DNA from 4 places in the Parageobacillus caldoxylosilyticus genome. Region 1 is predicted to be linked to each of the others. Evidence: riboswitches for the same ligand, from Rfam matches in the RefSeq annotation. Region 1 holds a riboswitch; each other region holds the start of a gene.

The links. Region 1 has a riboswitch for S-adenosylmethionine ahead of BV455_RS17135 (Na+/H+ antiporter NhaC family protein). Riboswitches for the same ligand answer to the same signal wherever they lie in the genome.
Region 2: linked by a shared signal. The riboswitch ahead of BV455_RS04635 (methionine biosynthesis PLP-dependent protein) and the one ahead of BV455_RS17135 (Na+/H+ antiporter NhaC family protein) in region 1 are both predicted to bind S-adenosylmethionine.
Region 3: linked by a shared signal. The riboswitch ahead of metK (methionine adenosyltransferase) and the one ahead of BV455_RS17135 (Na+/H+ antiporter NhaC family protein) in region 1 are both predicted to bind S-adenosylmethionine.
Region 4: linked by a shared signal. The riboswitch ahead of mtnK (S-methyl-5-thioribose kinase) and the one ahead of BV455_RS17135 (Na+/H+ antiporter NhaC family protein) in region 1 are both predicted to bind S-adenosylmethionine.

Annotation. Positions count from the first base shown of each region.
Region 1 is NZ_CP040553.1:3,326,000-3,333,658, forward strand. It holds gene trpB (tryptophan synthase subunit beta) at 1-1,075, shown strand, start outside; gene BV455_RS17120 (ABC transporter ATP-binding protein) at 1,573-2,469, shown strand; gene BV455_RS17125 (ABC transporter permease subunit) at 2,459-3,256, shown strand; gene BV455_RS17130 (TetR/AcrR family transcriptional regulator) at 3,272-3,928, shown strand; SAM riboswitch class I at 4,095-4,200, shown strand; gene BV455_RS17135 (Na+/H+ antiporter NhaC family protein) at 4,310-5,635, shown strand; gene BV455_RS17140 (YmaF family protein) at 6,019-6,396, opposite strand; gene BV455_RS17145 (RNA-guided endonuclease InsQ/TnpB family protein) at 6,542-7,659, shown strand, end outside.
Region 2 is NZ_CP040553.1:907,287-914,945, reverse strand. It holds gene BV455_RS04650 (GNAT family N-acetyltransferase) at 23-454, opposite strand; gene BV455_RS04645 (YjcG family protein) at 456-977, opposite strand; gene BV455_RS04640 (alpha/beta hydrolase) at 1,042-1,770, opposite strand; SAM riboswitch class I at 2,100-2,212, shown strand; gene BV455_RS04635 (methionine biosynthesis PLP-dependent protein) at 2,289-3,392, shown strand; gene metC (cystathionine beta-lyase) at 3,399-4,580, shown strand; tRNA gene BV455_RS04625 (tRNA-Val) at 4,736-4,808, shown strand; gene BV455_RS04620 (OsmC family protein) at 5,244-5,699, shown strand; gene murB (UDP-N-acetylmuramate dehydrogenase) at 5,725-6,642, shown strand; partial or broken gene BV455_RS04610 (Glu/Leu/Phe/Val family dehydrogenase) at 6,695-7,276, opposite strand; partial or broken gene BV455_RS20255 (DUF6176 family protein) at 7,266-7,485, shown strand.
Region 3 is NZ_CP040553.1:2,401,956-2,409,614, forward strand. It holds gene pckA (phosphoenolpyruvate carboxykinase (ATP)) at 1-1,029, opposite strand, end outside; SAM riboswitch class I at 1,214-1,328, shown strand; gene metK (methionine adenosyltransferase) at 1,489-2,703, shown strand; gene asnB (asparagine synthase (glutamine-hydrolyzing)) at 2,904-4,814, shown strand; gene BV455_RS12275 (C39 family peptidase) at 4,811-5,653, opposite strand; gene BV455_RS12280 (gamma carbonic anhydrase) at 5,699-6,220, opposite strand; gene BV455_RS12285 (alpha/beta hydrolase) at 6,303-7,094, shown strand; gene BV455_RS12290 (tetraprenyl-beta-curcumene synthase family protein) at 7,127-7,659, shown strand, end outside.
Region 4 is NZ_CP040553.1:869,768-877,426, forward strand. It holds gene BV455_RS04430 (pyridoxal phosphate-dependent aminotransferase) at 1-852, opposite strand, end outside; gene BV455_RS04435 (carbon-nitrogen family hydrolase) at 949-1,770, shown strand; SAM riboswitch class I at 1,856-2,022, shown strand; gene mtnK (S-methyl-5-thioribose kinase) at 2,106-3,308, shown strand; gene mtnA (S-methyl-5-thioribose-1-phosphate isomerase) at 3,330-4,400, shown strand; gene BV455_RS04450 (sugar ABC transporter substrate-binding protein) at 4,387-5,532, shown strand; gene BV455_RS04455 (sugar ABC transporter ATP-binding protein) at 5,529-7,076, shown strand; gene BV455_RS04460 (ABC transporter permease) at 7,021-7,659, shown strand, end outside.

The sequences.
Region 1 (7,659 bases):
AGAACAGTTTTTAAAGTACAAAGATGATCAAGAGTTTAATGATGAATTCAAGTTTTATTTAAAAGAGTATGTCGGGCGTGAGAATCCGCTTACTTTTGCAGCTCGGCTTACCGAGCGTTTAGGCGGGGCGAAAATTTATTTGAAGCGTGAAGATTTGAACCATACAGGTTCACATAAAATCAATAACGTCATCGGACAAATTTTGCTTGCGAAACGAATGGGAGCGAAACGCGTCATCGCTGAAACGGGGGCGGGACAACATGGCGTCGCTACCGCGACGGCTTGTGCGATGTTTGGCATGGATTGCACCATTTATATGGGTATGGAAGATACAAGACGCCAGGCATTAAATGTGTTTCGCATGGAGCTTTTAGGCGCAAAAGTCGTTCCGGTATCAAAAGGACAAGGAAGATTAAAGGATGCAGTCGATGAAGCGTTAAATGACTTTGTTCAAAACTATAAGGACACGTTCTATTTGCTTGGTTCAGCGGTTGGACCTCATCCGTATCCAAGTATCGTTAAACATTTTCAGTCTGTCATAAGCGAAGAAAGTAAACAGCAAATTTTGGAAAAGGAAGGGCGTTTGCCTGATGTCGTCATCGCTTGCGTTGGCGGTGGAAGCAATGCGATTGGAGCGTTTGCTCATTATATTGATGAACCAAGCGTACGTCTGATCGGCGTCGAACCGGAAAAAGCGGCGACGCTTACAAAAGGTGTCCCATCCGTGCTTCATGGGTTTAAATGTTTAGTGTTGCTAGATGAAGAAGGAAATCCTCAGCCGACTTATTCGATTGCCGCTGGTCTTGACTATCCGGGAATTGGTCCTGAGCACAGCCATCTGAAAGTTTCAGGACGTGCCGAGTATTATACGGTGACAAATGTGGAAGTTCTTGAAGCATTTCAACTTTTATCGAAAACGGAAGGTATTATTCCAGCGCTTGAGAGTGCCCATGCGGTTGCTTATGCGTTGAAGCTGGCGCCGGCATTAAGCAAAGAGCAAATCATTATCGTCAACCTTTCAGGACGTGGAGATAAAGACGTGGAGCAAGTATTTCATATGTTAAAACAGGCATAAACGACTTGGGGAATTGTAATGTGTCAGGAGGCTGTCTCAGGATATGAGACAGCCTCTTTTATTTGGATAGCCAAGTGGCTTTAAACATTACCATAACAAGGCGGTTGGTAAGAATTATTTTCGCTAATGACCATTGAAATATCTTACATGGTGTCGCAGGCATGTATCTGATTTAAGATTCTAGTGATATGATATCAAGAAAAAAGAATGGCTATGTCAAAATAAATATATCAAGTCTAATCCTTGCTGGTCCACTTGTGTAAAGGATTTTTTTATTATTCCACTCCTCATAGAAGAAATAAATTTCTTCCATCATCTGTGGAGTTACACAGGACATTGAGACTGGAGAGCAAATGGCTTATGTCGTGTTCTTTGTAGGGATTGCTATCCACCGTGCAGATTTTTTTGAAATGCATTGACTTACGAGTCAATATTTCTATATAATGGAATTGACTGATCAGTCAATGGATGCAAAGCCACCCGAAGGAGAGGAATGTATGAAAATTGTAGATATCAAGAATTTGACCAAGACTTATAAAAAGAACCGGGGAATTAAAAACCTTACCTTTTCCATTGAAGAAGGAGAAATTTTCGGGTTTATCGGTCCGAACGGAGCAGGCAAGAGCACAACCATTCGAACACTGTTAAATTTCATTTATCCGACTAGTGGGAGTGCGACTATTTTTGGAAAAGATATCATCAAGCACTCAAAAGAAATAAGGCAAGACGTGGGCTATCTGCCGTCTGAAGTCCATTATTACGATGATATGAAGGTGATCGACTTATTAAAATACTCAGCTGGCTTTTATAAAAAATTTAATCCGAAGAGAATGAAAGAACTGGCGGAAAGACTTGACTTGGATCTCCATAAAAAAATCGAAGATCTCTCGTTTGGTAATCGAAAAAAGGTGGGGATTGTCCAGGCGCTTTTGCATGAGCCAAAACTTCTTATATTGGACGAACCGACAGGCGGACTCGACCCGCTGATGCAAAACACCTTTTTTGAACTTCTTGCAGAGGAAAGAAAGAAGGGGACAACGATCTTTTTCTCCTCCCATATTCTTTCTGAAGTGCAAAAGATGTGTGATCGGGTCGCCATTATTAAGGAAGGGGAACTTATTAAAGTAGAAACGATTGAAAATCTGACGAAGAAAAATTTGAAATATATCACGATTACATTTGAACGGGCGGAACCAATAGACCTCAAATTGGAAGGAATAGTGAAGAAAGAAGTAAAAGGAAATGAAATAACGTTGCTTTACAGCGGGGATATAAAGGCGCTTCTAAATCAATTGAATGCCCTGCCGATTAAGGATTTGTTAATCGAAGAGCCGACTCTCGAAGAAGTATTTATGCATTACTATGAGAAGGGCGGGGTTGACAATGATTTTTAAGAGAGAGTTGAAACGAAATTTAAAATCATTAATCATTTGGAGCATCGTACTCAGCGGTCTTATTTTATTAACGCTAAGTATTTATCCTCAGTTTGCCGAGCAGCAAAAAGAAATGACAAAGCTGCTTGAGTCCTATCCGGAATCGATTAAAAAAGCGTTTGGAATGAATGAGCTAAACATGGGAGATTTGATGGGATTTTACGGTGTAGAAATCTATATGATGACTACCCTTTTGGGAAGCATATACTCGGCAATTCTTGCATCCAATATCCTTGCCAAGGAAGAAAATGAAAAAACGATTGAATTTTTGTTGTCAAAGCCTGTCACAAGAAGCCAAATCGTAACAGAAAAACTTCTGGCCGTTTTGGTAAATATTTTGATCTTTAACGGGATTTCGACGATAGCAAGTATCATTGGATTTCAATTTGCAAAAGACCCGGATGTTCCGACTGACACGTTTAGTTTGCTAATTGTCGCAACGATATTGCTTCATTTGACTTTCGGTGCTATTGCCTTTATGTTGTCATCGCTCATGAAAAAAACACGAAATATCCTTTCCATCTCACTGGGGATTGTCCTAGCTGCCTACTTTATGAATGTGATGGCAGGGATATCGGAAGACTTAGAGTTCCTAAAATATTTCAGCCCGTTTAAATATGTGGACGCCGCCTCCATTATTAATGATAACGAGCTGAAGCCTCTGTATATCTTTATTATGGCTGCGGTCATTTTGATTAGTATATTCACTGCATATATGGTATATAGAAAGAAAGATATTGCAGTCTAATAAGAGGTGTTAGAATTGTATTCAGCTTTTGAAAAGCAGCCACAAGAAAAAAAAGACCTGATAATCAAAGTGGCCATCGAAGAATTTGTGAAAAATGGCTATGAAAAAGCCTCTACAGATGTCATTACGAAACGGGCGGGAATTTCTAAAGGGCTCCTTTTCCATTATTTTAGGAGCAAGAAAAACTTGTACCTTTATTTAGTGAATTATGTGAAGGACTTTCTGACGGAAATAGCAATGGAAGAATTGAAAAAAATTCAATCTGATGATTTCTTTGAAAGGATCAAAGAAATCGTCCTGTTGAAACAAAAACTGACGGTTCAGTACCTCCAAGAAACTCAGTTTATCACGGATGCCTTCATCAATCCTCCTGTGGCAGTAAAGGAGGAAATGGAAGAAATCATTAAGAAATACTACGAAGCTTATCAGGAAGATTTTTTGCTAGAGCATGTTTATATTAAAGACCTGATCCAAACGGAAAAACTTAGAGAGGATATCTCCGTGGATACCGTGATCCGCATGACCATGTTGATTGCCGAACAACTGTCTAATAAGTATATGGCTATATACAAAAATAAGCAAATGGATGTCATGAGTGGTGTGGAGTCTTTGATAAGGGAACTGAATGAATATCTTAAGATAATGAAATATGGGATCTATAAACCAGAATAGATTTTTGCTTTCTTTTCCCGTGGCGTTTAGCTACGGGATTTTTGCATATTATTTTAAGATTTGTTGAAAATTATTTAAAAATAAGACATTCTCAAGGTGTATTGCGCAACAGATGAATATGTTGTAACCTTTTAGTTGTTTTTACAACAAAATACGACCGTTCATCTTCTTATCTAGAGAGGCGGAGGGACTGGCCCGAAGAAGTCTCGGCAGCGGACTCGGTTTCGAGTGCTGTGCCAAATCCAGCAAGCATCATGCTTGAAAGATAAGAAGGGTTTCTTATATAGATACGTATAAGGCCTCTTCTTATGTTCAGATAAGAAGAGGCCTTTTCTCTATGTGAATAGGCCCTTCGAAAAAATATAAAATGAGGTGGAAAGAGTGGAGTTAAAAAAAGGAAATCTATTTGCGTTATTTCCGTTTGTTGTCTTTTTAGTGTTGTTCATTGGTGCAGGAATTGTTACGGGTGATTTTTATAAATTTCCAGTCATTGTGGCGATTTTGATTGCGGCAAGTATTTCGTTGATGATGAATCCGAAAGAGTCTTTAACGAAGAAGTTTGAAGTGTTCACCAAAGGGGCTGGAAATGCCGATGTTATGTTAATGGTCATCATTTTCTTATTAGCAGGGGCATTTTCGGAAGTAACCAAAAAAATGGGGGCTGTTGAATCAACGGTCAACTTAGCCCTTTCCGTTATTCCGCAAAATTTATTAATAGTCGGTTTATTTATCATTGGATGTTTTATCTCCATTTCGCTGGGAACTTCTATGGGAACGATTGTAGCATTAGCGCCGATTGGAGTCGGAATCAGCGAACAAACGGATATTTCTTTGGCATTATCGATGGCAGCTGTCATTGGCGGTGCCATGTTTGGAGACAACTTATCTTTTATCTCAGACACAACGATTGCGGCAGTACGAACACAAAATACGAAAATGAAAGATAAGTTTAAGGTGAACTTTTTCATCGTTTTACCAGCAGCCATTATCACCATCGTTCTTTTCTGGATATTTACTGCTGGAGAGCAAGCGGAAATGACGAATCAATCTTTTAATTGGATAAAAATTTTGCCTTACCTTGGTGTATTGGTGACTGCATTAATGGGTGTCAATGTACTAGTTGTGTTAGCAGGCGGCATTTTATTAGCAGGGATCATCGGCCTTCTTGATGGAAGCTATAATGCAATGGGCCTCATTCAAGCCATCGGTGACGGGGTCGCTGGAATGCAAGAATTGTCGCTGCTTGCGATTTTAATTTCCGGTATGGTGGAAGTCATTAAACATAACGGTGGAATTGATTATTTACTTCAATTAGTAACAAGAAATGTAAAGTCGAAAAAAGGAGCACAATTTGGTATCGCAGGGTTAGTGAGTTTAACAAATCTTTCAACCGCAAACAATACGATTTCCATTTTAATTGCTGGCCCACTTGCGAAAAACATTGCAGATCAATATGACATTGATCCGCGTAAATCTGCCAGCATATTAGATATTTTCTCATGCTGTTTCCAAGGGCTCATCCCATACGGTGCGCAAATGCTTTTGGCAGCAGGTGTTGCTTCCATTTCACCATTAAGCATTTTGCAGTATTCATTCTATCCAATCTTAATTGGAGTTTGTGGTATGCTTGCGATTGTGTTTGACTATCCAAAATTGAAAACGCCAAAAGAAGTGAAGGTGGACTTACAAGCGAATAAAGCGATATAAAGAAAAGGTCTCTGATATGGAGACCTTTTCTTTATGGGGGTGCTCTGATATGTGAGCGTTTCCGTTTGTGAGATGATTTCCTTCTTTCATAACCACAGTCCAAAATAGTGACTATCACTACTTAAACAAGTCATAGTTGCTCCGTCAAAAAATATATTTTTTCTTCACTTTCTCTTTAAACTAATCTACTACGATTTTGTGGAAAGCCAGATGAGGGACGTGGCTGTTTGTTTTTCATCATTCGATTGAACCCCTGTTTATTCTGTTAGTGGTTTTTCTATGATTTAAGTTAGGATGGAAGTATACAAAAGCTCACTGACTTATACCATTATCACATTATTTTGAGGCAACTACTTGATACGCGGCTTGGTTAACATCGAGTTTTATCCACCGCTTGTTTTTCCTCTGTATCGATGCGAGTGGGGAATTCGTCCGCTGATGGTTGTAACGCCGGAAAATTCGTGATAATGCCCCCCGCCTGGAAGTGGAATAGCCGGTCCGGTAACGCCCCTTATCTCATGTCTATGTCCATCATCGAAGGAGGTAAATGTAAAATAACGGTGTGTATGTGGAACACCGCTTGGCGCAGGTTCTGTCTTTCCAACATATCTATGGCTATGGCCTACGTCAAAAGAAGTAACCCCGGAGAATTGGTGAACATGCACAGGTCTGCCATCCCAAGTAGTAATATACAGGTTATGCGAGTGATAGGAGTCGGAATCATCAGAATGAACCAAGTATCCACTTACAGGTATTTCCATTGTTTTTCTCCTTTCATTCATCAAATATTTGGCGAGGAGACCCCACCTGAATGCTCCGTTTTTCAGGTGGGGAGGAATCGCCATGATATTTCACTAAAGTAGTATAATAGAATTAGTGAACTATTTACCAAAAGGGGGTGAACCCATGGAATTGACCTTGACCGCCAAAGTGAAATTGAACCCCTCCCCGGAGCAAGAGACGCTCCTGCATGAAACACGTTCCGCTTATCAAAGAGGATGTCAATATGTTTCAAACATGGTTTTCCAAAATAAAATCCTCAAACAACGAAAATTACATGACCTGACTTATCGCCATTTGCGGAGTGTATTTTCTCTGAAATCTCAAATGGCCCAGTCCGTCGTCAAAACCGTAATTGCCCGCTATAAGTCGCTTCAATCCAATGGGCATCAATGGAACTTGGTCTGTTTCAAAAAAGGGGAATATGATTTAGTTTGGCATCGGGATTACACCCTTTGTGGGGACGTGTTCTCCATCAACACCCTACATGGTCGTATTAAAGTTTCCTTTGAACGAAAGGGAATGGAACGATACTTTGATGGTATCTGGAAATTCGGAACGGCCAAATTAATATACAAAAACAAGAAATGGTTCCTCCATATCCCGGTGTTCAAACAAGTGGAAGATGTCGATCTAGGAAATATCCGCCAAGTGGTTGGGGTGGATTTTGGGGTCAATTTCCTTTGCACCGCTTACGATTCCCAGGGTAAGACCACATTTTTCAGAGGAAAAGCGGTCAAACAGAAACGCAGCCACTATCAACGGTTGCGGCAAGAGCTGCAAAAACGGGGCACCACCTCCGCCAGAAGGAGCCTGAAGAAAATCGGTCAACGAGAAAACCGTTGGATGACGGACATCAATCACTCCGTTAGTAAGGCACTCGTTGAAAAATACGGACCGAACACGTTATTCGTAATCGAAGATTTAACCGGTGTCCGCCACGCAACCGAGAGAGTGCGACTGAAAGACCGCTATGTGACGGTATCCTGGGCGTTCCGCCAACTTCGGGAAATGCTGGAATACAAGGCTATGCGGAATGGTTCGAAAGTAATAGCGGTGGATCCTAAATTCACCTCACAGACCTGCCCAAAATGCGGCCATACCGAAAGAGCCAACCGGGACAAAAGGAAACACTTGTTTTGTTGCCGCAATTGTGGTTACCGTTCCAACGATGACCGCATCGGGGCAATGAATCTCCAGCGGAAAGGCATCGAATACATTTCCGCTGTTACAGGCGGAGCAGG
Region 2 (7,659 bases), 1.5 Mb from region 1:
CGTACCATCGTTTGATACGGTCTTAAAGCGATTTTACCATTGTTACATGGGGGATTCCAGCATCCATAAACACATCGGAAACAGTTTGATATCCAAGTTTTTGATAAAATGGCTCTGCATGTGTTTGCGCATTCAGCTTTACTTTTGGGACACCCTGTTTTTTCGCAAACTGCTCAATCGTTTCCATAATCAGTCTTCCTGCCCCGCGGCCGCGATACGATGGCAAAACACAAATTCGTTCGATCTTACCGAGACCGTTATCGATCATGCGAAATCTGCCAGCACCAACCGGTTTTTCTCCATCGTACAAAACAAAATGCATAGCTTCCTGCTCAAATTCATCGATTTCTTCCTCTTCTGGAACACGTTGCTCCTCAATAAACACGATTCGCCGAACAAGCAAGGCATCCTTATATAATGACGGATCGCTTTTTTTTCCAATCACTACGTTCATGTTACTCCTGTTCCTTTCCTCCAACAAGAAAAGTCTCGTATACTGTCCATGAGCCGTTTTCCAATTGATAGAGAAGGTGGAAGCGGTCAACCGTTTCCTCAAAATGAACCTTTTGCATTTGTAATTGTCCGTATACATCAGCATATTCAGCACTTGGCAAATCACGGCCGATGGTAATATGAGGAACAAATACGTATTCTGGTTTATCGGCAAAAATTCCGCTGTGAAGCCGTTCATAAAGGCGCTGCAGCGTTTCGTTCGGCTCCACTTTTAAATAAATAACATTGCTCGCTGGATAAAACGAGCTAAATTTTGTCACTTTTAACGGAATGAGATCTGTTTCAGCCGCAATTTTGCGCAATTCTTTCACCATTTCTTTAATTTGCTGGTCGTCAGCTTCAAAAGGTTCTTTTAAGGTTAAATGCGGCGGAATGAGGGCGTAATGGCTATCATAACGCTTTCTATAGGAATTGGCAAAATCCTGTATTCGCTTCGAAGGAAATAAAGCAATACCATATTTCATAAAAACCCCTCCTTATGATAAGTAGTACTTAATTATAACAAAATTCCGAAAAGTATGGTAGTGTTTACAACGAAAGGAGATGCGCAATTGCGCGCGGAACGTCAGGCTGCCAATATGTCCATGCATGACCGCCGTCAAATTCGTTGTACTCATACAAAAATCCTTTTTGGATAAACGCTTCACGTGCCTTTCGATTCGGAGTGATAAAATCACGCACGTTTCCGTCCGTCGTCTTTACTGCTGTTTCGTTTGTACCTACCGAGTGATAAATTTGCAATAATGGTGGTTCCGGAAAATGTAAAATTTTTTCGATGATCCCTTCATCGATATATGGCGACTGCATCGCAATTTTTCCAAATGTATGCGGATACAACAATCCAGCCATCAGCGAGACGGTGCCGCCAAGGGAATCACCGATGAGCGCGCGCCCTTTCCCGATTTGGTACGTAGGAAACGTTTGATCTAAAAACGGAACGAGCTCATGTGCTAAAAAACGCAAATAACGGCTGTTTTTCTTTCCGCTTGGATGATATTTCTCGTAGCGGTCTTTAACATCATGATACGGGATTCCGATGACAATGGTGCGATCAATCTTGCCGCTTTCCATCAGTTGTTCGATAACGCTTTTGATTTTCCCGTACATAAAATAATCTTTCCCATCCTGTGCGATAAGAAGAGAATACTTATGAAGCGGAGAAAACGTGCTTGGCAAATAAGCAAGCAGCGTTATTTCTTCTTCGAGCTCATTGCTGTAGATCGTATAATCATGCATCGTTCCTTTTGGTGTCGCCATGGTGCATCCTCCATAAAAACAACAATTCACCTGTTATTGTAACATATTTTTGCTAAAACATGTTAATAAACACCGTTGAACCGTGTAAGTTTTTGAAAAAATAAGTGCTTTTTTTGCTATTTTTGTCAAAAAACTGTTTCGATAAAATAAAAATAATGAAATATACTGGAATCGGTCCAAACATATGAAAACGGACAGCGCGAAAAACATGATAAGTTTTTCCGATGTTATATAAACAAATAACTCAATTTTAAAAAAATTACTTGCAAAATTATTATGAATGAGTTAAATTTTAAGATAATCAGAAAAATGAATATCGGCAAGATGCTTTCTTATCGAGAGAAGCGGAGGGAACTGGCCCTGTGAAGCTTCAGCAACCAGCCAAGTATTGGCCAGGTGCTAAATCCAGCGAATTGAATTTTTTCAATTCGGCAGATAAGAAGAAGCACTGACATACGTATGGAAAAGTCTTCTTCTTAGAAGACTTTTTTTATTTTATAAAAGAGGGAGAGAGAGAAGTGGAGAAACTGGAGACATTGTTAGCGCAAATCGGAAACCGCAGCGAAACAGTAACGGGGACGGTCAATCCGCCTGTCTACTTTTCGACGGCATACCGTCATGAAGGAATTGGACAGTCGACCGGGTTTGACTACATCCGTACCGGCAATCCGACGCGCAAAATCGTCGAAGAGGCGATCGCCAAGCTCGAGGGAGGCGATCAAGGCTATGCGTTCAGTTCGGGCATGGCAGCCATTCAGACAGTTCTTGCTTTATTTGAAAGCGGGGATGAATTTCTCGTTTCTGCCGATTTATATGGAGGTACATATCGCTTATTTGAACGTGGCTGGCGAAAATACGGATTGTCTTTTCATTATGTAGATTTTCGTGACATACGATTAGTAGAGAACATGATCACGGAAAAAACGAAGGCGATTTTTTTGGAAACGCCGACCAATCCGCTCATGCAGGAAGCGGACATTGCCGAAGTGGCAAAACTTGCGAAAAAACACGGACTGCTTCTCATTGTTGACAATACGTTTTACACGCCGGTTCTCCAGCGTCCGATCGAGCAAGGAGCCGATATCGTTATTCACAGTGCGACAAAATATTTAGGAGGACACAACGATGTGTTAGCCGGTCTCGTTGTTGCAAAGGGAGAGGAGCTTTGTCAACGGCTTGCGGAATATCATAACGCAATTGGCGCCGTGCTTTCTCCGTTTGATTCGTGGCTATTGATTCGCGGCATGAAAACGTTGGCGCTACGGATGCGCCAGCATGAAGAAAACGCGAAGCGCATCAGTGAGTTTTTAGCGTCTCACGAAGATATTACCGATGTATTATACCCAGGAAGAGGGGGAATGTTGTCGTTCCGCTTGCGCGAGGAAAAGTGGGTCAACCGCTTTTTACAAAGTTTACGCTTAATTACGTTCGCCGAAAGTTTAGGAGGTGTGGAAAGCTTTATTACATATCCGGCGACGCAAACGCATGCCGACATTCCGGAGGAAGTCCGCATTGCCAACGGCGTCTGTAACCGGCTGCTGCGCTTTTCCGTCGGCATCGAACATGCCGAAGATTTAATTGCCGACTTAGCGCAAGCGCTGAAAAATATGAAAGAGGTGTAAGAGGATATGGAACAACGTATTTCCTTTCAAACCAAACTGCTTCATAACAAATGGAAAATCGATCGGCAAACAGGGGCAGTAAGCGTGCCGATTCAGCATGCTTCAACGTTCCATCAATTCGATTTTGACACATTTGGCAAATATGATTACAGCCGCTCCGGAAACCCGACGCGCGAGGCGCTCGAAGAAACGATTGCCGAACTGGAAGGCGGCGTGCGCGGCTTCGCTTTTTCCTCAGGGATGGCGGCGATTTCGACTGCGTTTCTTCTCTTGTCCAAAGGCGACCATGTGCTCGTGACCGAAGATGTTTATGGCGGCACGTATCGCATGATCACCGAAGTATTAAACCGTTTTGGCATTGAATATACGTTTGTCGATATGACCGATTTGCATGAAGTGGCCACTCATATTCGTCCGAATACAAAAGTGATCTATGTCGAAACGCCGTCCAACCCGCTCTTAAAGGTAACCGATATTCAAGGAATTGTCAAACTGGCGAAAGCCAATGGCTGTTTAACGTTTTTAGACAATACGTTTATGACTCCCGCGCTCCAGCGCCCGCTCGACCTTGGCGTCGATGTCGTTCTTCATAGCGCGACAAAGTTTTTAGCAGGGCATAGCGATGTCGTGGCGGGGCTTGCGGTGGTGAAAGACGAGGAGTTGGCGAAACAGCTGTATAAATTGCAAAACGCGTTTGGCGCCGTGCTTGGGGTGCAAGATGCGTGGCTGGTGTTGCGGGGATTAAAGACGCTGCACGTCCGCCTCAAGCAGTCGTCCGAATCGGCGCTCGCCATCGCCCGCTATTTGTCCGGCCATCCGAAAGTGGAGGAAGTGTATTACCCAGGGCTCACGCACCACCCTGGCCATTCGATTCAACGCTATCAAGCATCGGGATTTGGCGCGGTATTATCGTTCCGTCTTGCCGATGAAGAAGCGGTCCGGACGTTTGTGAAACACGTTCGCCTCCCTGTATTTGCCGTCAGCCTAGGAGCGGTCGAATCAATTTTATCGTATCCAGCGAAAATGTCGCACGCCGCAATGCCGAAAGAGGAACGGGAGCGGCGCGGCATTACAGATGGCCTGCTGCGGCTTAGCGTCGGCCTGGAGGCGGTTGAAGATTTAATCGCCGATTTCGAGCAGGCGTTATCCTATGTCAAAGAAACATCGTCTGCCGTTTCCGCGCGTTGAAAGAAAAAGGTATGCGTCAAAAAACATGGGCGCATACCTTTTTTGAATGATGCTGTTTTCGTCCGTTTTCATCACCGCTAAAAAATTTTTAAAAAAGTATTTGACAAATCCGCTGCTCGTCCATATAATAAAAAATGTGTTCAACAGGACAGCATGATTCCGTAGCTCAGCTGGGAGAGCGCCACCTTGACAGGGTGGAGGTCGCTGGTTCGAGCCCAGTCGGAATCATCGTACGAATCCCTTGAGCCATAAGGCTCAAGGGATTTTTTATTTCTGTTGCCATTCATTATTCTTGAGGTTTTTGGTGACTTTGGTGTGATTTTTAGAGTGATTGATTTAAAACTTTATTCATCTTCAAACCATTGCTCAAATTTTTCGGCTGCTGTCTCTTGTATGTTTGGAAGCAAATGAGAGTAAGTATCCATTGGTCGGAGGAATCCTATGTGTTGCTGTTGGGTGATATAGAATGATTAATCCATTTCTTTAAGGATTTAGTCCTTTATCTCCATGGAAGAGGGAACATTATTAGATTTTGTTCGTTACCAAAACGAGGTGTTTATTGTAAAATAAAATATGGTGTTCCGTCATGAAAAAGCAGACGATGGATTGTCATGTGACGTTTTCGGATAAAATGGATGATTTTTCGCGGAGCGGGGGAGTGTAATGGAACAACATCATTTTCATTTAAAAGCGGAATGGGCTGGTGGAAGAAATGGCAACGGCTTTATTGACGCTGGTCAGTTGAAGACGAAAGTATCCGTTCCATCGGAAATGGATGGTCCGGGAATTGGAACAAACCCAGATGAAATGTTGTTAGGTGCAGCAGCAACATGTTATTTAATCACGCTTGCGGCGATGTTAGAACGTTCTTCCATTCCGGTCGATGAGCTCACAATGGAATCGGAAGGAATTGTGGAGGTAGAGCGGGGTGTGGTCACGTACAAAACGATCATTCATCGCCCTGCGATTACATTGTCTGCTGGAGCGACGGACAAAGATGTCCAAAAAGCAGCGCTTCTTACGGAAAAAGCAGAAAAAAGCTGCATGATATCAAGAGCGATAAAAGGAAATGTCGAGGTGAAATTAGAAGCGGATATACGTATTTCACCAAATGAATGAACAGAAAAGTAAAGAGGGAAAAGCGATGTATGCAAATGATGTGATTTATCAAGAATTAGTGCAAATTTGCGGGAAAGAAAATGTCCTGCGCGATGAACCAATGAAATATCATACGTTAGTGAAAATCGGCGGCAAGGCGGATTTTCTTGTCTGGCCGACGACGTATGAACAAGTCGTTGACGTTATTCGACTGAAAGAAAAATTTCAGATTCCTTTTACGTTGCTTGGCAACGGATCGAACGTGATCGTCCGCGACGGCGGCATTCGCGGTATTGTTATGCAGTTAAAACATCTTGCGGAAATAAAGGTGGAAGGAGAAAAAATTATCGCGCAAAGCGGTGCCGACATTAAAGCTGTTTCCCGATTCGCCTTGGAACATAGCTTGACAGGACTCGAATTTGCCTGCGGTATCCCTGGCTCTGTCGGCGGCGCGATTATGATGAACGCGGGAGCCTATGGCGGGGAAGTAAAAGACGTGCTGGACCATGTGAAGGTTGTCACGCAAAAAGGCGAGCTAAAGACGATGTATAAAGATGATTTGCAATTAGGCTACCGCACGAGCATTATCAGCAAGACGCACGACGTTGTGCTTGAAGTTGTGTTTCAGCTCGAAAAAGGCGATCCGCAAAAAATTAAAGCAAAAATGGACGACTTAACGTTCCAGCGTGAATCAAAGCAGCCGCTCGAGTACCCATCGGTCGGCAGCGTATTTAAACGGCCTCCTGGATACTTCGCGGGCAAACTCATTCAAGACAGCGGCCTGCAGGGAAAAGGAGTCGGCGGGGCAGAAGTGTCGACAAAACATGCTGGGTTTATCATTAATAAAAATAACGCGACTGCCGCCGATTATATTGCGACGATCGAAATGGTGCGCAAGACGGTGAAAGAGAAATTTGGCGTAGAGTTAGAATTAGAGGTAAAGATTATTGGAGAAGATGCATAAATAAAAAATTAAAAGGATCCGGATGTAAAAAATTCGGATCCTTTTCGTCTTTTTACACCCATCCGCGCGCCTTCATCGCTTCGGTGATGCGCTTTAAAGAAATGATATAAGCGGCGTTGCGCAAGTCCGTATGGAACTCTTTTGCTGTTTCGTTGACGGCATGGAAGCTTTGGACCATCACATCAGCCAACTTTTTGTTCACTTCTTCTTCGCTCCAGTAATAGTTCATTAAGTTTTGTACCCATTCAAAGTACGATACGGTTACGCCGCCGGCGTTCGCAAGAATATCAGGGATGACGATAACTCCTTTTTCTGCGAGAATGCGGTCCGCTTCCGGAGAGACGGGACCGTTTGCTGCTTCAGCGATGATTTTTGCTTGAATTCGGTCAGCGTTTTCCGAGGTAATCGCGTTTTCTAATGCGGCTGGAATTAAAATATCGACGTCCAGTTCTAATAATTTTGCTGGAGGTAAGTGATAGGATTCACCGTAATCAAGCAATGATTGATGGTCTTTCAAATATTCCACTTTTGCTAAATCCAGGCCGCTTTCATTATAGATGGCTCCTTTGGAATCGCTTACTGCGACAATTTTGCATCCTAGCTCTGCAAGCAGTTTGGCGGCGATTCTTCCTGCAGTAGAACTGAGCAAATTTCGCCTAAAGGAAGGAAAAGCAAAGCGAGTCGATGAATGGATGGAATTATTAAACTCGCATATGAACGAGGTGCTGTTGACGCTCAAAGATGAAAAAAATGCATGTCGGAGCGGTCTTCCGCGGGCGAAATGAAGAAGGAGAGTTTCTTTACTGGCTTTCTGTGCAGGGAGAAGGCGGGATTTCCGTAGAATAGGTAAGCACATATTAAGTGAAGCTTAATATGTGCCTATAGTTTATAAACTTCTGCGTAAGTAATACCATAAATTATATGTATGAAAAAAGAGGATACTATGCCTATTGATGATGTATAAAATTTTGTGTAAAGCATTTTACTAGATCAAAATAAAAAAGGTAGGGTATTCTC
Region 3 (7,659 bases), 920 kb from region 1:
AATAATCGTTGATGGGTGGCCGGCGACGCTTGGATCCACGATATTGGCAATGGCCTGAATCGGATAAGCAGCTCGCGTATTTTCCGTTAATGTCGCATCATCGTAATCTGGCATTCTTGTCTGTTCGTCAACCACCACGTTTTCAAGCACTGCTCCGAACCCAATGGCGTCAAAAATTTGCGGTTCTTTTTCGCGGGATAGGTTGATGCATTTCGCATAGCATCCGCCTTCGATATTAAAGATGCCGCGGTTTGACCAGCCGTGTTCGTCATCACCGATTAAGCGGCGGTTTGGATCAGCGGAAAGCGTCGTTTTTCCCGTTCCCGACAGCCCGAAAAATAATGCAACATCTCCTTCTTTGCCGACGTTGGCCGAGCAATGCATAGAAAGAATCCCTTGTTCCGGAAGCAAATAGTTCATCACCGAGAAAATCGATTTTTTCATTTCGCCAGCATATTCTGTGCCGCCAATTAATACGATGCGGCGTTCAAAAGAAATGATAATAAACGCTTCTGATCTTGTTCCGTCCACCGCAGGATCTGCTTTGAAATTTGGAGCAGAGATCACCGTAAATTGCGCTTCGTGTGTTTGTAATTCCTCTGCACTTGGGCGAATAAATAATTGATGGGCAAATAAATTGTGCCAAGCAAATTCGTTGATAACTTGAATCGGCAAACGATATTTAGAATCAGCGCCGGCAAATCCTTTAAAGACAAAAATCTCATCTTGTTTCATTAAATAATCAAGCACTTTATTATATAAGTTTTCAAACACTTCTTCCGAAATTGGCTGATTGACGGTTCCCCAATCGATTTTTTCTTTCGTTGCGGCTTCTTCGACAATGTATTTATCTTTCGGCGAGCGTCCTGTATACTTTCCTGTTGTTACCGCTACCGCCCCAGTAGCTGTTAACTGGCCTTCCTTTCGCTGCAACACTTTTTCCACCAGCTGGGCTACCGATAAATTATGAAATACGTTTGGTTGTTGCAATAATAATGAAAGTTTATTGGTCATTTTTGCGATCCCCATGTTCAAAACCTGCCTTTTTTTATTTAAATAATCTCTGCAAATAGTATAACACATTTTTGTTATTAGTCCATACTATTTATGACGATTTATTTTATTTATTTTTCCTTTTTTTTTCAAAAAAAATTCGTCATATTTTGTTGACTTTTCCCGTTTCATTACGATAAGATAAGTCATTGAACGGATACTCTTATCCCGAGTTGGTGGAGGGACAGGCCCAATGAAGCCCAGCAACCGTCACAACTGGAAACATGTGAAATGGTGCTAACCTGTGGCAAGGCGATGTCCTTGAACGATAAGAGTGAAAGGAGCAATACGATTGCAATGACCTTTCCTCACCGTTACAGGAAAGGTTTTTTTATATGAGAAAATGAAATAAGGGAAATGAGTACCGTATCGCCCGCCGTTTGCGGCATCATCATTTTTTGATGTTTGATTAAGGAAAGAGGAGGAAAATGCCGAATGTCAAAAAAAAGACGTTTATTTACTTCAGAGTCTGTAACAGAAGGTCATCCGGATAAAATTTGCGACCAAATTTCCGATGCGATTTTAGATGCGATTTTAGAAAAAGATCCGAATGCTCGTGTCGCCTGCGAAACGAGCGTGACAACAGGGCTTGTGCTCGTAAGCGGAGAAATTACGACATCGACATATGTGGATATTCCAAGAATTGTTCGCGATACGGTTCGCGAAATCGGCTATACGCGCGCCAAATTCGGTTTTGACGCGGATACATGCGCCGTGTTGACATCGATTGACGAGCAGTCGCCGGATATCGCGATGGGGGTCGATCGAGCGTTAGAAGCTCGTGAAGGTCAGATGACTGACGAGGAAATCGAAGCGATCGGTGCCGGAGACCAAGGGCTGATGTTTGGATTTGCCTGCAATGAAACGAAAGAATTAATGCCGCTTCCGATTTCTTTGGCGCATCGTTTAGCCCGTCGTTTGGCTGAAGTACGGAAAAAGGATATTTTGCCATATTTACGTCCAGATGGCAAAACACAAGTAACGGTAGAATATGACGAAAACGGCAAACCAGTACGCGTGGATACGATTGTCGTATCCGCACAGCATCATCCGGAAATTACGCAAGAGCAAATTGAACGCGATATTAAAGAACATGTCATTAAGCCGGTTGTGCCAAACGAGCTCATCGATGAAAACACAAAATACTTTATTAACCCGACAGGACGATTTGTCATCGGCGGACCTCAAGGGGATGCAGGTTTAACAGGACGGAAAATTATTGTAGACACGTACGGCGGCTATGCCCGTCACGGCGGCGGCGCGTTCTCTGGAAAAGATCCGACAAAAGTAGACCGTTCTGCAGCATATGCGGCCCGTTATGTCGCGAAAAATATCGTGGCGGCAGGACTTGCCGATAAGTGCGAAGTGCAGCTAGCCTATGCGATCGGGGTAGCAAGACCGGTTTCGATTTCCATTGACACATTTGGCACAGGAAAAGTATCGGAAGACATTTTAATTGAAGTCGTGCGCAACAACTTTGATCTGCGCCCGGCAGGCATTATTAAAATGTTAGATTTGCGCCGTCCGATTTACAAGCAAACGGCTGCTTACGGCCATTTTGGACGCACGGATATCGACCTGCCGTGGGAGCGCACGGATAAAGCAGAAACATTGAAAGAGCAAGCTTTTTCCTTGGCGAAGCAACAATAAATTAATGAATATGGAAAGGAGAGTTACAGCAACTGTAGCTCTCTTTTTTTGTTCAAAAAAGCAGATTAAGTTATTTCAATGGTTTTGCAATCGATATGTTAACGGTTTATTTAAAAAAAGGAAATTTTATAGTTTTATTGCTTCAAATCTATGATATAATCAGCATGCTGAATGAATATAAAGAAATGGGTGAAATACACATGTGCGGGTTTATTGGATGTGTTTATGATCATCCAAAAATGCTAGACGAGCAATGGAAGAAAACGTTTGAAGAAATGAATAATATGATCACGCACCGTGGTCCAGACGACGAGGGGTATTTTTTCGATGACTATGTCCATTTTGGCTTTCGTCGGTTGAGCATCATCGACTTAGAAGGGGGTCATCAACCGTTATCGTACGCAAACGAGCGATATTGGATTATTTTTAATGGAGAAATTTATAACTATATTGAGCTACGCGAAGAGTTGTGTGCGAAGGGATACGAATTTGCCACACATTCTGATACGGAAGTGATTATTGCGCTATATAGTCATGAAAGAGAAAAAGCGGTAGAGAAGCTTCGCGGCATGTTTGCATTTGTCATTTGGGATAAAGAAGAAAAAACGATTTTTGCCGCACGTGATCCATTTGGCATTAAACCATTTTTCTATCTTGAAGAAGAAGGGCGGACGTTTTTTGCATCGGAAAAGAAAAGCATCTTGCATGCGATGGAAAACAATGTTCTCGATTATGACGCGCTTCAGCATTACCTAACATATCAATACGTGCCTGAGCCAATGACAATGTCCGTTGGCATTAATAAATTAGAGCCGGGTCATTACATCAAAAAGAAAGTCGGTGAACCATTAACGGTACACCGTTATTGGAAAGCGCGGTTTCAGCCAGTATGGAAATCGGAAGATGAATTCGTCAAAGAGATTCGCGATGTTTTGTTTGATTCCGTGCGGGTACATATGCGCAGCGATGTGCCGGTTGGCTCTTTTTTATCCGGCGGAATCGATTCTTCGCTCATTGCTTCGATTGCCAAACAATTTCATCCAAACTTTAAAACTTTTTCGGTCGGCTTTGAAAGAGAAGGATTTAGCGAAATTGAGGTAGCGAAAGAAACGGCTGAGAAATTAGGGGTGGAAAACATCAGCTACGTTATTTCGCCAGAAGAATACATGGAAGAGCTGCCGAAAATCATTTGGCATCTGGATGATCCGCTTGCCGATCCAGCGGCTGTTCCGCTTTATTTCGTCGCCCGCGAAGCAAGAAAGCATGTAACGGTTGTTCTTTCTGGAGAAGGAGCGGATGAGCTGTTTGGAGGGTATAACATTTATCGTGAACCACAGTCATTAAAAATGTTTGAGTGGATGCCTGGCGCGGCAAAATCGGCATTGCGCATCATCGCCCGCATTCTTCCAGAAGGGGTAAAAGGGAAAAGCTTTATCGAGCGCGGGTTAACGCCGATGGAAGAACGCTATATAGGAAACGCAAAAATGTATAGCGAAGAAGAAAAAGAGAACTTGCTAAAAGCATACAAGCGCGGACTGGAATATACAATCATTACCCGTCCATTTTATGAGGAAACCACTCATTATCCTCCTGTCAACCGTATGCAATATATTGATATTCATACATGGTTGCGCGGGGATATTTTGCTAAAGGCCGATAAAATGACAATGGCACATTCGTTGGAATTGCGCGTTCCGTTTTTAGATAAAGCCGTCTTTGAAGTGGCAGCAAAAATTCCACCGGAAATGAAAACGGCTAATAATACAACGAAATACATTTTACGCAAAGCGGCAGAAGGCATTGTTCCCGATCATGTTCTTCACCGCAAGAAGCTTGGTTTTCCAGTACCAATTCGCCATTGGCTGAAAAATGAAATGTACGATTGGGCGAAAACCGTTATCAAAGAAAGTGAAACGGATCACTTGTTCCATAAAGATGTGCTATATCGCCTGTTAGAGGAGCACTGCGCCAATAAAGCGGATCATAGCCGGAAAATCTGGACTGTGCTAGTCTTTATGATTTGGCACCAAGTATATATCGAAAAAAAATATGATTTTTCCAACCTATATAAAAAAGCATATAAAGAAGACAAGCACCTCCTATTAAGCTAATCAGGTTGATAGGTGATGGCTTGTCTTCCCATTTGCACCCAAGCAGCCAAAAAATCGGTCTTGGGTGCTTTTTTATTTTTTTCGCCTGTAAGTGGATCGTTGAAATAAATAAAATCTTGGTCATATCCTGTAATTACAACGGAGTGCTCGTAATACGTAATTTTAATTGGTCCGCTCGGCGTTTCCCATTCGCGAAAAGCGGATTCCGGCAGTTTTTTATACGTGCTGTTGGTAATGATCCAAATCGGTACTCCTTTCGAAAGATATTGCTGCAACACGGAAAAGTCGCTTCCTGTTAAGTCAATGATTCTATCGGGTAGATACGTTTCAGCAAGTTGCTTAATTGGCTTATGATACACACCTAAGCCTGGTGTGGTGAGTGAGTACATATCGCCAACAAAGCCATTGTTTGGATTGCCAAAATACACTTTGCCATTTTTTCGCTGAAACGGAGTGGGGTCTTTTCTTATTTGTTTAGCAAGCGTCAGTTTATCGGCTTGTACACCGGCGTCCTCAAGAAGCATTGCCAAGCTCGTTACTTCGCAACCGCGCGGCAATTCGGGAAGTTGGCGAATGACTGGCACATCAAGCAGCACAGAAGGTTTGATTTTCTTTTCAGCAGAAGGAGAAATAACATTCTCTATCAGTGCTTCTTCCCTTGCTAAATAAGATTGTTTTAAATGTGCGATCGCTGCTCTCATTTCTTGATTGAGCAACAGTGCTGCGAGAAGACAAAACATAAAAAGAGAAACAAGTGCCGATTTCGATAATGCTTTTGTTCGGAAAAATATAATAAACAATGCGATAGCAATGATGAAAAGAAGTAAGACGGTAGACATAACGTTACTCCTTCATTAATCGGAATTACAATGAATAAGGAACGATTATCCTTGTTTTAGCTGCAAAGCCTTATAGTATTGTCCCTTTTCTACATACTCGCGGCGGATTCGCTGCATTTCACGGACATCTTCATCGGTCAGTTCGCGAATGACTTTAGCGGGGCGGCCAAATGCAAGGGTATGTGGCGGGATCTTTTTTCCTGGCGGAACAAGGCTGCCGGCGCCGATAAACGCCCCTTCGCCAATTTCCGCCCCATCAAGGATAATCGAGCCCATGCCGATTAGCGCGTTTTTACGGACGATGGCGCTATGTAAAATGACTTGATGTCCGACGGTGACATCATCTTCAATGATAAGCGGATTATTTGGACTTTGATGCAAAATTGAGTTATCTTGAATATTGACGCGATTGCCGATGATCGTAGGGGCGACATCGCCGCGAATGACGGTATTGAACCAAATGCTTGTTTCTTCCCCGATCACAACGTCGCCGGTGATGGTGACATAATCGGCAATAAAGGCAGATTCGGCGATTTTTGGAATTTTTCCTTTATACGGGTAAATCATACGCTTCTTTCCTTTCCTAAAATGGTTCGGTATTATTATTGTACAAGTATTGGCACGATTCGTAAATGGAGGAGATTTGGCCATGTGGAAATGGGAGGCAAATGATGGAAAAGGAACGGTGGTCATTGTCCACGGAGCGGTTGAACATCACGGACGGTATCAATGGCTGATCGAGCAGTTGGTCCAAAGCGGCTATCATGTCGTCGCCGGAGACTTGCCGGGCCAGGGAAGGACAACGCGGCGAAAACGTGGACATATTCAATCGTTTGACGAATATATTAATGAAGTGGCAGAGTGGGTTGAAGAAGCACAACAATTTCATGTGCCAATATTTTTGCTTGGACACAGCATGGGAGGGCTTGTAGTAATCCGCACCTTGCAGGAAAAACGTCTTCCGATCCGTGGAGTTATTTTATCTTCTCCTTGTTTGGGGCTTGTGTCGCATCCGTCCAAGGGGATTGATCTGCTCTCTAGAGTATTGAATCATATCGCTCCTTCCCTTTTATTTGACTCAGGTTTGTCTGTTGAACTAGTAACAAGAAATAAAGAAGTGCACAAGACCGCTCAACAGGATGAGCTGTATGTGACGAAAGTATCTGTCCGCTGGTATCGCGAACTGGTGAAAGCGATGGAATTGGCGTTTCACCATATTGCGAAATTTCCTGATATTCCGTTGCTGCTTATGCAGGGCGGTGACGATAAAATTGTCGATAAAAAGGCAGTAAAAGAATGGTTTGATCGTTTATCCATTTCGGAAAAAATGTATAAAGAATGGAGTCAATTATACCATGAAATTTTTAATGAACCGGAGCGGGAAGATGTTTTTTTCTACGCCAAATCATTTTTAGATACACAATGCCAGCTATATCGTTAAATCATGTCATTCCTGCATCTGAGGTGAGCCTGTTGAAAATACCGACGCATCCGATCACATTAATGAAAAAAGTATATTGTGACGTTTTTCCCGTTGTACACCGCGAATTGGCTTATTGGAAACAAAAAGCGGAGCGTATTCCCGACCCGGAGCTGCGTAGACAAGCATTGGCCAGCATTGCAACAAAAACGTTTCATTGCGAGGGCGGTGCCATTTTATCGCTGCTTGCCGGAGAGGACATGGAAGAGTGCATTCGCTTTATTGTCGCGTATCAAACGATCAGCGATTACTTGGATAATTTATGTGACCGAAGCACGTCGCTAGATCCGCTTGATTTCCGCGCCCTTCATGAATCGATGCCGGCTGCCCTATCGCTTGATGCCGACGTGGCGAATTATTACCGCCACCGCCAAGAACAAGATGATGGCGGCTATTTGCACGACCTTGTCCGCACGTGCCAAAACGTTTTGAAAAAAGCAGTCCATTACGATAAAATTGTGCCATTTTTGCACGAACTGGCGGGATATTATTGCGATTTGCAGGTGCATAAACATGTGCACGTCGA
Region 4 (7,659 bases), 1.5 Mb from region 1:
TGCTGCCGCTTCTTGAATCGCGCCAAACAGGCTGACGTATAAATGGTCCTGAAGCAAATTAATCGCCGCAATCACGCTTTCATTGCCGACGGCAAATGCGACGCGCCAGCCCGCCATATTATACGTTTTCGAAAACGTATAAATTTCCACGCCGATGTCTTTTGCCCCTTCTGCCTGAAGGAAGCTAACCGGTTTTTTTCCATCAAAGCCAATCGCACCGTAAGCAAAATCATGGACGACGCAAATCCCGCGCTTGGCGGCAAACGACACCGTTTCCTCGAAAAATTCCTGCGAAGCAGTCGCTCCGGTTGGATTATTTGGATAATTTAAAAACATAAGTTTAGCTTTTTCTGCAATATGGCGAGGAATGTCACTATAATCAGGCAAAAACCCATGTTCGGCACGCAATGGCATCATCACCATTTTTGCACGCGCCAGCGCAATCCCCGACCAATAGTCAGGATACCCCGGGTCAGGAACGAGCACGATATCACCAGGATTCACGAGGCATTGCGGAATCTCGACAAGCCCCGCTTTACCGCCGAACAAAATGGCGACTTCTTTTTCGGGGTCAACGGTCACGCCGTATTCCCGTTCGTAAAACTCGGCAACCGCCTGTTTCAAAAAAGAATACCCTTGAAACGGCGAATATTTGTGATATTTCGGGTTTGCCACCGCCTTTTGCATCGCTTCGACGATATGCGGCGGTGTCGGCTGATCCGGATTTCCTTGTCCTAAATTGATGACATCGTATCCTTCCGCGATTTTTTTGGCTACTTTCGCGACTAATGAGGCGAAAAACTGCTTTGGAAGCCCTTCTAACAGGTCGGATAACGGAAATTGTTTTGTCATGCTTAACACCTTCTCAAAAATTTCTTGAAATTCTAGTGCAACATCATATATCGTAAAAATCAAAATGTAAAGTAAATTTTTTCGAGGTGAACACGAATGACATTAAAAATTGCCTGCCTGCAGCTGGATATTGTCTTCGGCAGTCCGCACGAAAACGAACAGGTTGTAGAAAGAGAAATAGAAAAAATTGCAAAAGAACGTCCGGATGTCATCGTTCTTCCTGAACTATGGACGACTGGCTATGACTTAACTCGTCTCGATGAAATCGCCGATGAAAATGGCGAACGCGCGAAAACGTTCATGACAAAACTGGCAAAATCGTACCGCGTCCATCTTGTCGCCGGTTCAGTCGCCAAAAAAACGGCAAAAGGCGTGACAAACACGATGTATGTCGTCGACCGAAACGGCACGGTCGTTGGCGAATACAGCAAACTGCACCTCTTTCAGTTGATGGATGAGCATCTTTACCTCCAGCCTGGGGAGGATACCGGTTTATTTACGCTCGAAAACACCTTATGCGCCGGTGTCATTTGCTATGACATCCGCTTTCCGGAATGGATCCGCGTCCATGCGGTCCAGGGGGCGGAAGTGCTGTTTGTCGTTGCCCAGTGGCCGCTCCCCCGCCTTGCCCATTGGCGCACGCTGCTTGCGGCGCGCGCCATTGAAAATCAATGCTATGTCGTCGCTTGCAACCGCGCCGGCAGCGACCCGAACAACGTGTTTGCCGGCCATTCCATGATCATCGATCCATGGGGAGAAATCATTGCCGAGGCGGGCGAGGAGCCTTGCGCACTCACCGCGCAAATCGATTTGCAAAAAGTGCAGGAAGTGCGGGCGCGCATCCCGATTTTTGCCGATCGCCGTCCCGAATATTATCAGACGGCAGAAAAAAATTTTAAAAAAAGTATTGACAAATGAATTCGTCAGCGTGTATGATTCGAATCAAACGCACAAATATTTTCTAACATAAGCAAAAATTCGAAAAATGAATATACTGAAAATACTCTTATCAAGAGTTGGCTGAGGGAATTGGCCCAATGAAGCCCAGCAACCGACCGTAATACTATCGTGAGATAGGGCGCACGTTTTTTTCGGCGCCGGAAGTTTCATCTTCCGCAGGGCACGGTGCTAAGTCCAACAGAAAGACTTGTTCTTTCTGGAAGATAAGAGGTGCGAAGACTTGGAATCTTCAAGCCTCTTTCTATGCAGAAAGAGGCTTTTTAATTTATTTGCTGAAGGGGGATTTTATTCCAATGTCGATCTCACATTCATCCGTTTATGAACCATTAACAGAACAAGGAGCCATTTCTTTAGCCGTGCGCCTCGGCCTCTTCCGCGAAGGAGCGCCGCTTGTCTGCCGGGAAATCGGGGACGGTAACCTTAATCTCGTTTTCCGCATCGTCGATAAAGAAGCGAAAAAAGGGATTATCATCAAACAAGCCCTTCCATATGCGAAAGTCGTTGGGGAAAGCTGGCCGCTCACCTTAAAACGCGCGGTAATCGAAAGCAATGCGCTGCGCACATTTGCCGGCTATGCGCCGCAATATGTACCAAAAGTTTACTATTCCGATGAATCTTTAGCCATTACCGTGATGGAAGACTTGTCGCGTTTGCAAATTGCCCGCAAAGGCTTGATTGAAGGGAAAACATATCCGCTTCTATCTCAGCATATCGGCGAATTTATCGCAAAAACGTTATTTTACACGTCGGATTTCGGCATGAATCAGCAAGAAAAAAAACAGCTGGCGCAAAGCTTTGTCAATCCGGAACTGTGCAAAATCACGGAAGATCTTGTATTTACCGATCCGTTTTTTAATCATGAAACGAACAACTTTGAAGAAGAACTGCGCGACGATGTCGAATCGCTTTGGAACGATGACAAACTTCACTTAGAGGTTGCCAAATTAAAGCGCAAGTTTTTAACCGAAGGGGATGCGCTCATTCACGGTGACTTGCACACAGGCAGCATTTTCGCCAGCGACAAAGAAACGAAAATCATTGATCCAGAGTTTGCGTTTTACGGTCCATTTGGATTTGACATCGGCCAGTTTTTCGCAAACTTGCTGTTAAATGCGTTGTCCCGCCCAGAATCGCAGCAAGAGCCGTTATTTGCTCATATTGACAACACATGGAAAGTATTTACAACCGTCTTTTCTGAACTTTGGCATACGCACAATGTCGAACCGTATGCGAAAACGAAAGGACTATTAGAAGAGGTGCTGCATCATACCTTTGTCGATGCGATCGGCTTTGCCGGCTGCGAAGTGATCCGCCGCACAATTGGCTTGGCACATGTCGCCGACCTGGACGGCATCGAAAATAAAGAGGAACGTTTGCAAGCAAAACGCCACGCGCTTCGCCTTGGCAGAAGCCTTATCTTGCGACGTGAAACATTATCTAGCATCAAAGAAATTCGTTCTCTTTTCGCACAAACAGTGCTAGCACCAACGAATTAACACAATGAAAGGAAGAACCATATGGCAGAACCATTCGCAATCCCACGCTCTGTAGAATGGAACGACACGCATATTACGATTTTAAATCAACAAAAGCTGCCGTTAGTGACGGAATATTTGCGATTGGAAAATATTGAAGACGTTTGGGAGGCGATTGCGTCGCTGAAAGTGCGCGGCGCCCCGGCAATCGGCATTGCCGCCGCTTACGGCCTCGCGCTTGCCGCCCAGCAATATGAAACAGAATCACTGGAACATTTTAAAAAACAGTTGCAAAAAGACCGTGACTACTTAGCAAGCGCCCGGCCAACAGCAGTCAATCTGTTTTGGGCGCTGGACCGCCTTGTTGCCAGCATCGCCCATGCTTCCTCTGTCAATGAAGCAAAAACAACGCTCGTCCATGAAGCGATTCGTATTCAAATTGAAGATGAGGACGTTTGCCGGCGAATCGGGGAACATGCGCTTTCCTTGTTTCAAAACGGCGACCGCATTTTAACGATTTGCAACGCCGGATCGATCGCCACCGCCCGTTACGGCACGGCGCTTGCCCCGTTTTATTTGGCGAAAGAAAAAGGAATGAATCTGCACGTGTACGCGTCGGAAACACGCCCTGTCCTGCAAGGGGCAAGATTGACGACGTGGGAATTAATGCAGGCTGGCGTAGATGTGACGCTTATTACCGATAATATGGCGGCACAAACGATCAAGGCGAAAAACATTACCGCCGTCATCGTCGGCGCCGACCGCATTGCCGCCAACGGCGATACAGCCAATAAAATTGGCACGTTTGGCCTTGCCTTGCTGGCTAAAGCATTCGGCATTCCGTTTTATGTAGCCGCGCCGCTGTCAACGATCGATTTAGCGACAAAAACAGGAGAAGAAATTCCAATCGAGGAACGCAAACCAGAGGAAGTGACACATATCGCCGGAACGCCGATCGCCCCGGAAGGAGTAAACGTCTATAATCCGGCCTTTGACGTTACGCCGCACCATCTCATTACGGCTATCATTACCGAACAAGGCATCATTCGCGGCAATTATGAAACGGAACTTCCAGCACTATTTGCAAAGGGGGAACAGCATGAAGCGATTTAGACTTAACTATTTATTGGCACTTCTTTTTTCCGCTATCGTCATCCTTAGCGGCTGCATGAACGAACAAGATGCCGTCAGTCCGAAACCGGCCAAACAAGAAAACGGCACGGCTGAGAAAACGGCCGAAACGACGGCGGCGGCAACCGAACAAGCAGAAATCCCTGATAAATTAAAGAAACCGATTAAAATCGCCGCCATTATGCAAATGTCGATTGGCACCTTTTCTTCGCAATATATCGCCGGGGTAAAAGAACAAGTGCAAAAATTTGGCGGCGAAGTGCAAATTTACAATGCGGACAACGATTTAACGAAAATGGCTTCTTATGTCGAAACAGCGATTACGCAAAACGTTGATGCGATTCTATTAGACCATGGCCGGGCGGATGCGCTCGAAGGACCGGTGAAAAAGGCGGTCGCGAAAGGCATTCCTGTCGTCGCGTTTGACAACGATTTAAACATCCCAGGCGTAACGGTCATTGACCAAGACGACTACAGCCTCGCCTGGAAGACGTTAAAAACGTTGGCCGAAGACTTAAACGGCGAAGGAAACATCGTCACGATTTGGGTCGGCGGATTTACACCGATGGAGCGGCGCCATGTGATTTACGATGCGTTTAAAAAACGCTATCCGAACATCAAAGAAGTGGCGAAATTCGGTACAGCCAGCGCCAATACCGCCTTGGACACGCAAACGCAAATGGAAGCGATTTTGAAAAAATATCCGAATAAAGGCGATATTGATGCGGTGTTTGCGACTTGGGACGAATTTGCCAAAGGCGCAACGCGAGCGATCGAGCAAGCAGGACGCAATGAAATTAAAGTATATGGCATCGATTTAAGCGATGAAGATTTGCAAATAATGCAAAAACCAAACAGCCCGTGGGTCGCTACGACCGCAACAGACCCGGCGGAAGTCGGCCGCGTTCAAGTCCGCTTTGCTTATCAAAAAATCGCCGGGGAAAGAACGCCAAACATTTATTCGCTAGAACCGCATTTAGTCAAACGATCCGATTTGCCTAACCAACAAGTGTCAATGAAAGACCTTCACCAATACATCGCCGGATGGGGACAGTCGAATGTGGCGGTTTCCCCTTGGATGAAAACGCTGGAAGCACAGGTGAAGAACAAATGAGCGGTCTTTATATGAATCATATTTATAAATCGTTTGGAACTATCAACGTATTAAACGGCGTGAGCCTCCATGTTCAACCTGGGGAAGTTCACGCCCTTTTAGGGATGAATGGCGCCGGCAAAAGCACATTAATGAAAATTCTGGCAGGCGATCTTTCCCCTGATCAAGGTACGATTACCATTGATGGGAAAGAGCAGCAGTTTTCCTCGCCTGCTGATGCCAAAAAGGCGGGCATTGGTTTAGTGGTTCAGGAAGTCGATACGGCTCTCTTTCCCGCCTTGACTGTCTATGAAAATATTGCCGCCGATGAGATCGCAAAGACAAAACAAAAGCCACTGCTTTCATGGAAACAACAAAAAGAACGGGCTGCAGAGCTGTTGCGCCGAGTCGGCCTGTCGATTTCGCCGGCCAAACTCATTCGCGAATGTTCCCTGCATGAAAAACAGCTGATTGTTCTGGCAAAAGTCCTGTCTTCTTCAGCACGCTACATCATTTTGGATGAGCCGACCGCCGCGCTGAGCGAGACGGAAACAAAGCGGCTGTTTACGATTATCAATGAACTTAAAGCGCAAGGCGTTTCCTTTATCTATATTTCTCACAAATTAAAGGAAATTAAAGAAATTTGCGACCGCGTCACGATTTTGCGCGATGGGAACGTCGTCCACCATGGCGATGTTGCCTCTCTTTCTCTAGAAGAAATGATCCGCTATATGGTAGGACGCTCTTACACAACGGCGCAAAGGGAAACCCGCACATACGGGGATGATCGTCTTTTTGAAGTGAAACAGCTTCATATCGCTAAAACAAATACAACGGTCGACCTCTACGTTCATAAAGGGGAAATTGTTGGCATCGCCGGACTTGTCGGAGCGGGAAAAACGGAGCTGGCGGAAAGTTTAATTGCCAGCAGCAAAACAACCGGCGAATGGTGGATCGACGGAAAACGTTATGCATTTGCTTCCCCAAAAGAGGCGATTGCGGCCGGCATTTGCTTAATTCCGGAAGAACGGAGAAAACAAGGACTTTTTCTTCAGGAACCAGTTCGCACCAATCTTACCGTCCGGCTACTATCTTCATTAACGAAATGGCTGTGGGTGCGGCAAAAAAAAGAAACATCCGTTGCCAAACAGCTTGTCGATTCCTTGCAAATTCATCCGCCTTTCCTGTCGACGAGCGTGCGGCAATTAAGCGGCGGCAACCAGCAAAAAGTCGTGATCGGGAAATGGTTAAAAACCGATGCGCGCATATTCATTTTTGACGAACCGACAAAAGGAATTGACATCAACGCCAAGCAAGAAGTATTTTCAATCATCCGTTCCCTTGCCGACGAAGGGAAAGCGATTTTGTATTTAACAAGCGAATTTCAAGAACTGCTTGATATTGCCGATACGATTTACATCATGGTGGACGGCAAGCTGATCAAACGCGTGCCCGCCCATGACATCACCTATGAACAACTCATTTATTACTGCAGCGGAGGTGAGATGGATGGCACAGCCAGCCGTTTCGGTCGCCAAGAAAAAGCAAGCGCCATCTCTTCTTGAATTTTTATATAAACATGGCACATTGCTTGCCATTCTCGTTGTCATCGCCTATTTTGGCATCACGCAAGACCGCTTTTTTACGTACGAAAATTTCAGCGATATTTTGCGCTCGATTTCCATCGTCACGCTCGTTGCGATTGGCATTACGTTTTCCCTTATTGTCGATGGATTTGATTTATCCGTCGGCTCGACCGTCAGCCTGGCAACCATCGCCAGCGCCGCGGCGCTCGTATTATACCGCCAGGAAATTCTCGTTACTTTGCTTGTTCCGCTTTTACTGGGAATTGCCGTCGGCTTGTTAAACTCGTTATTAATTGTGAAATTAAAATTGCCGGATTTATTGGCTACACTGGCAACGATGTACGCGATTAACGGTGTGCAGCTGACATATACGAAAGGATTTTCCATTTACAACGACATGCCGCTTCCAGACGGAGGAACGGCGCCAGGCAAATTTATTCCTTCCTTTTTATTTATCGGTCAAGGGGAAGTGTTCGGCATTCCGTTTTCCGTTTTGCTTATGTTAATCATTGTCATTGCTTCCCATTTGTTTTTGACGTACACCAAACCAGGGAGATTGTTT